Regions from separate parts of the Paenibacillus sp. SRL342 genome, predicted to be linked through region 2. Evidence: riboswitches for the same ligand, from Rfam matches in the RefSeq annotation. Region 2 holds a riboswitch; the other holds the start of a gene.

Region 1 (3,414 bases), 2.3 Mb from region 2:
TGTCGGCACCCAGCTTGCCTGGGGCTTCCAGCAGACCCAGCGATAGCGGGTTGGCACTTACAACGAGCAGGCCCTTGTGCGCATGCACCAGATCGGCAGCCTGCTTTACATTTTCCACGGCACCAAAGAAGTTTGGACTCTGGATCATGACAGCAGCGGTATCGTCGGATATGGCTGCTTGCAGGGCATCCCAATCAGTGACGCCATCCTTATAACCAATCTCGACAATCTCCAGACGGAGTCCGTGCGCATATGCCTGCAATACCTGACGGGCTTCCGGATGAACGGTACGGGATACGATGAGCTGTTTGCGACGAGTTGCTGCTGCGGCGAGATTACCGGCTTCCGCAAAAGCTGTTGCGCCGTCATACATGCTGGCATTGGCTACAGCCATACCGGTTAATTCACAGATGTAGGATTGAAATTCGAAAATGGCCTGTAGTTCACCTTGGCTGATCTCAGGCTGATAAGGTGTGTAGGCAGTGTAAAACTCGGAACGGGAAATGACATGATTGATGACGGAAGGAACATAATGATCATATATGCCAGCGCCGAGGAAGCTGGCGTGTGTTTCGAAATTGGCGTTGGCGCCGGCTTGTTTGGACATGTGACGTGTCAGCGCATATTCATCAAGTTTGGAGGATACGGGCAGCTCGCCCTGATAACGAATCTCCTGCGGAATGTCCTGAAACAGATCCTCCAGCGTACCCACACCAATGGTTGCGAGCATGGCGTTCTGATCTTGCTCAGTCATGGGAATGTAACGGTGCTTGCTCATGCTTGATCAGCTCCTTGAGTAGGTGTCTTCGACGTACGTGTCCGTTTATGAAAAGGGGTCTTCACGACCTCGGCTTTTAATTTCTTGCCGCGAATCTCAATCTCAAGCGGGGTTCCCAGCGCAGCGTATTTGCTGTCGATGAGGGCAAGCCCCAGATTACGCTTCAATGTAGGTGATTGCGTGCCTGTTGTCACTTCACCGATCTGTACGCCTTCGGCGTAAATCGGATAGTGGGGGCGGGGAATACCGCGCTCCAACACTTCGATGCCGACCAGTTTGCGGGCGGGCCCGTCAGTTTTTTGCTGTAACAAGGCTTCGTGTCCGATAAAAGGTCCGGCATTCAGCTTCACAAACATACCTACGCCAGCTTCGAGTGGAGAGATAGTTGCCGACAATTCCTGTCCATACAGAGGGAGCTTTGCTTCAAAGCGCAGTGTATCCCGAGCACCGAGGCCTGTGGGTACAAGTCCGTGACCTTCACCGGCTTGCATTAACCCATTCCAGACCACAGCGGCCTGATCTGCAGGAACATATAGCTCAAAGCCATCTTCACCGGTATAACCGGTACGGGACAACAGTAATTTTACTCCACATACTTCAGCATCCTGCACAAAACGAAACGGTTCAATCGAGCTTACATCCGTATCTGTAACTTTTCCGATAATGTCTACAGCCAGTGGACCTTGCAAGGCGAGTAGCGCCGTCTGCTCCGAATCGTTGGTCATGCTTACGCCGGGAATCAAGTGCTCTTGCAGCCACGCCCAATCCTTGTCGATGTTGGAGGCGTTAACCACAAGCATATAATGCTGATCTTCCAGCTTATACACGAGCAGATCATCCACCACACCGCCATCTGGATAACACATCAGGGTGTACTGGGCTTGATCGGGAACCAGCGTGGTCACATCATTGGTCATCATTTGTTGCAAAAACGCTTCAGCCTGCTCACCCTGTACCGTGAATTCGCCCATATGGGATACATCGAACAGTCCCGCGCGCTCGCGTACCGCTTCATGTTCTTTCTGGATTCCGCTAAATTGTACCGGAAGCTCCCAGCCTCCAAAATCAATGCACCGTACGCCTTCGTATTGCTGATACAGTGGGAAGAGTGGTGTTCTAAGCAAATCGGACATCAAATCACCTCGTCATGGGCCGTGAGCCGGCCGGATATACAATCGTGGATCAATGAACCAGGGTATTTTTAAATTTCCAGCTAGATAATTTCATCACATAAGTATGGTAAGGCAGCTATGGCAGCGCCGTTCTACATCCTGTTTTTCGTTTTTTGGGAAAAAGGAAAAGGACAGGCCAAAGAATCGGCATGCCAAGTAGCACGCTGTATTCTAAGGCTCTGTCCCTTGTACCTGAGAGTTACCCCGCTGCGTTGTGCAGCAGGTTTCCCCTTGGGTGATCATAACGCCCGCACAGGGCGAATAGATGCTCTCCAGAGTTGCGTCCCGTAAAAGTCCTTTTGCCTGAGAGATTCACCTCCGCTTATCGGTGGTTTACTCCTTCGGCGTTACCTCATGTACATCCCGAATCGGGTGTCACGGGTAATCTCTCCCTTTACATTCATCCGCGGGTATTACATAGTCCAATAAACATATTTACTCTTTTCATTAAAACGTGAATCCACTACCGATGTCAAGAACGATATCATAGATAACAATTTAAAACCGAATATTTAATCTGTTTTCTATGTTATTGTTCGTGTATTTATAAAGAGTGCGCTTACTATTCTAATATTCACCAGTATATGAAGAAAGAGTGTAATCCGGTTACAGGATTTAGAGGTGTTCAGTAAATAAATTGTGAGGTATATTGACATTTGATTCATAAATATCATACGCTATGTTCTGGGAAAAAGGTTAAGGTCAAAGAACGCATGCACTCATTTAATGAAAAGCGAGGCGGATATCGATGAGCGAATTGAAAAGTGATTTCCTGTACAGTGAAGAGCATGAATGGGTGCAAACCGTAGGGGAGGATACTGTACGTATTGGCATTACCGAGTTCGCACAGCATCAGCTGGGTGACATTGTGTTTGTGGAACTGCCTGACCTTGAAACCAATGTAAAAGCAGAAGATAGCATTGGAACGATCGAATCGGTCAAAACGGTTTCGGACTTGTTCTCTCCCGTCACAGGTTCAATTATTGCAGTTAATGATTCGTTGCAGGATTCCCCTGAACTTGTGAACAGCTCTCCTTACGAGGAAGGCTGGATGATTGAGATTCGTGTTGAGGGAGATCTGACAGCAGCATTGTCTACATTGATGAATGCAGACGCGTATCGGAAACATACGGAAGAATAGTTTTAACGAACTTGTACTTATTAACATATATTTTATAACCAAATGATATGAGCTTCATATTGTTTCGACCTGTGTGAGCCTGATGCTTGCACGGGTTTTTTGTGCTTTCCAAGAATGGTTTTGAATGTGGATTGAAGCAGATTGTGGATGTAAATCACCTGATTGGACCAAGCTATAGGTTAGAAAATGATTCTGGAAATGATAAAAGTCATAGGCGGAAAAAGCCTTGTGTATCAAGGGGTTGAGTCATTATGCATCGATTAAAACGATTACATAACCTAATGTTGTCATCATTGTTCATGACGAAAGTACGCTTTCATTTC
Region 2 (3,414 bases):
TGGACGGTGAACATGATCCGGGCTGCCGTAAATGCATGGAATGGGATGAAGCGAAGCAGGACCGAGAGTTGTTCGACTTTTATCAGAAACTGATCTCCTTGCGTCATGCTCATCCTGCCCTGCGTGCAGAAGGCACCGTTCGTTTTCTGCAGGCTCGTCCCGATGGCAGCCAACTGGTATTGGAGCGGCAAAGTAAGGAGGAACGAATTCTGGTTCTGTTCAATCGATCAGAAGAGACGGCTATTGTCGAGCTGGAGGCCGGTGACGAGGAATGGACCGAGTTATTCGGCGGAAACCATCGTACCGCCAAGGAAGATGGCGTACTCTCCATTGAACTGCCCGCGTATGGATATGCCGTATTAAGTACGGCTGTGAGCCAGGACTAGAGTTATAATACACATACGTCTGAGCCACATCTAAGTAGCCTATCTTCGCTTCATCTGCAGCATAAAACAAGCGTCCTGCATAACCCGGATTCGGGTTCGCGGACGCTTGTTTTTGTATTTTTGTATTCGCCGTTATACATAATAATGTCACTGATTTATATATAGGTGGTCCCGGTTCAGCTTAAACCTGAGTATCCTTGTCCACTTGAGCATTGTCCGCCCCACTTGTAGTTGTGTCAGAATCTGCTGGCTTCGACTCCGGCTCAGGCTCTGCACGCTTTGCCTTTGGTTTAGCCAGCTTTTGCATCATTTTGCGGCCGGTTGGCGTCTGGGCCAACCCGCCCTGGGCTGTCTCCCGATGGCGGCTCGGCATCGCACTGCCTACTTCCAGCATAACGTCGATGACTTCATCTGATGGAATAGCACTACGCACTCCGGCCAGGGCCATGTCAGCCGCAGCCAGCGCCGTGACTGCACCCAGTCCATTACGGACGATGCACGGGATTTCAACAAGGCCTGCGACCGGATCGCAGATAAGGCCCAGTGTATTTTTTAACGCCAAACCAACGGCATGAACGACCTGTTCCGGTGTACCTCCACGCAGTTCAACCATGGCACCCGCAGCCATGCCGATAGCGGAACCCACTTCCGCCTGGCAGCCACCTTGGGCCCCGGAGATAAATGAATTGTTGGCAATAACATAACCAATTGCTCCCGCACAGAACAACCCGTTCACCAAATGTTCATCCGTCCAGCCAAATCGCTCCTGTGAACTGATAAACACACCCGGGATAATACCACAGGAACCGGCTGTTGGTGTTGCCACAATCCGGCCCATGGAGGCATTCACTTCAGATACACACAGGGCATACGCCATGGCAAGTGCGGAAGCATCTCCTGAACAAGTCTCACCCTTGCGAATGTACTCGGCCATTTTTTTACCGTCTCCACCCGTTAACCCACTGCGTGATGTAGTATCTTCCGTTAACCCTTTGCGTACCGCTTCCTTCATCACCTGATAATATTCAGACATCTGCTTCACAACATCCGCTTCCGGTGTATTGGTCTCCTGAACCTGCTCCTCGATCATCAGCTGAGCGATGGTTTTGGATTCTGCTGTACAGATCGTATTCAGTTCGTGCAAATGTTTAAACCGCATCCGAATCAACTCCTCTCTTCAAATCGATAACACGAATGTCCAGCACATGGTCGAGCTCCTTTAGACGCTTGAGCATATCAGGATTAGGCACACCATCCATTTCCATCGCGGTGAGTGCTTCGCCATCACGGGCTTTCCGGTCCACCTGCATATACCCGATGTTAACCCCGGATGAACTGATCGTGGACGTCACTGACGCGAGTACGCCCGCTTTATCCGCATGCCGCAGAACCAGTGTTGGGAACTCACCACTAATCTGAACACGAAAATCATTCATCGAATGCACTGATACACTGCCACCACCAATGGATGCACCGATTAAGGAGCAGGCACGTTCTCCATGCCACAACTCAATTTTGACCGTATTTGGATGAGGAGCAGGCAGGCCACTTGTATAAAACTCAACCTCCATGCCCGCTTCCTCTGCGTATCGCTCCGCATCCGGGATACGCGGATCGTCTGTGACATAGTCCAGCAGACCGCCGATCAGTGCCAGGTCTGTTCCGTGCCCCTGATACGTATCAGCGAATGAACCGTATAACGTCAACCGGGCACGATCTGGCGTACATCCCAGCCACTGACGAGCAATTCTTCCTAACCTTGCTGCACCAGCTGTATGTGAACTTGAAGGCCCCGTCATCGACGGACCAATAATTGAGAAAACATCTTTAAATCGCACCTTGTAACCCTCCATTATTAATCATGATTCAATTTTGTAAAATGTATTCGTCATTTCGATCCAGGAGTTCCATCCACAATGACCCTTATTTAGGGTATGATGACATCAAAAAAGGACAGAAGAAGGCCTTAGGCCCTCTCTCTGTCCTCGATACCTGAGAGTTTCACGATCAGTAGTGTCTCACGACAAGGTGCACTGCCTGCAATTACAGACAAAGTCACCGGGCAGACTGATCATATACCCCTTGGGTGGCGCAGTTCGCGCACTCTCCAGAGTTGCGTCCAACGATGGTACATTTACCTGAGAGATTAACGACTGCATCGGGTGCGCAGCAGCTTGCTCCTTCGGTGCCTGGACACTAGCCATTGTGCTCAGCTAACCCAGATCTCTCCCGCTCGTTATCATCCGCTGTATTATTTTAATTCGATTCGAATGGGTATATATCTAAATTTTTGATCAAGTATACCCATAGAGTAATGCACAATATCATATATGTCAACAAAAGTGACGTGTAATTATCATAAGTTCGATGTCTATTTTAGCTGAAGCGAATAGCATTAATATTTCTCACTTCCGCTGAGGCACTAGTGACGCTTGTAGTGGTTGTAAATTGGATGCTTATCGTGTATGCGTTAGTCGTTGTAGCCGGGGCAGTATCCACGTAAGTGTTGGAGGAAAGAAACCTTAATGTGCCGGAAGCATTCCCTGTTCTGGAGATCTGCAATTGATTAATCAACACTCCGTTTCGCCTCAGATTAATGTTATACGCAACGTTCCAGTTCGAACCTACAACTACAGCCACTTGCGTACTATTATCTATTTTCACCCGTTGGCCTGCTACTACAGGTACATTAAGTGTCTGAATCGTCGTTTCAGCTACTAATGAAAGACCCAACGCCGCGGTCTGGCTATCAGCAAACAAGGAAGAGTCTGCCGGAGCCGAAGCTGCAGTTGATCCCGTAGCACCCGTTGCTCCTGTCGCACCAGTTACCCCAGTAGCTCCAGTCGTTCCCGTAGCACCTGTGGCACCTGTAGCACCAGTAGCTCCGGTCGCTCCTGTTACTCCCGTTGCGCCTGTAACACCAGTCACTCCTGTTGTTCCTGTCAATCCGGTTGCACCTGTAACACCAGTGACCCCTGTCGTTCCCGTCAGTCCTGTCGCTCCTGTAACACCAGTGACCCCTGTCGTT

The links. A riboswitch is a leader RNA that binds a small molecule or an ion and turns the genes downstream of it on or off. The one in region 2 is predicted to bind glycine.
Region 1: another riboswitch for glycine. It lies ahead of gcvT (glycine cleavage system aminomethyltransferase GcvT); the one in region 2 lies ahead of sdaAB (L-serine ammonia-lyase, iron-sulfur-dependent subunit beta).

What each region holds. Positions count from the first base shown of each region.
Region 1 covers NZ_OZ481790.1:5,477,714-5,481,127, reverse strand. Annotated here, with positions in the region: gene gcvPA (aminomethyl-transferring glycine dehydrogenase subunit GcvPA) at 1-778, opposite strand, end outside; gene gcvT (glycine cleavage system aminomethyltransferase GcvT) at 775-1,911, opposite strand; glycine riboswitch at 2,128-2,228, opposite strand; glycine riboswitch at 2,232-2,354, opposite strand; gene gcvH (glycine cleavage system protein GcvH) at 2,699-3,091, shown strand.
Region 2 covers NZ_OZ481790.1:531,673-535,086, reverse strand. Annotated here, with positions in the region: gene AC4E8D_RS02570 (alpha-glycosidase) at 1-386, shown strand, start outside; gene sdaAA (L-serine ammonia-lyase, iron-sulfur-dependent, subunit alpha) at 568-1,545, opposite strand; gene sdaAB (L-serine ammonia-lyase, iron-sulfur-dependent subunit beta) at 1,535-2,224, opposite strand; glycine riboswitch at 2,364-2,499, opposite strand; glycine riboswitch at 2,504-2,628, opposite strand; gene AC4E8D_RS02555 (beta strand repeat-containing protein) at 2,763-3,414, opposite strand, start outside.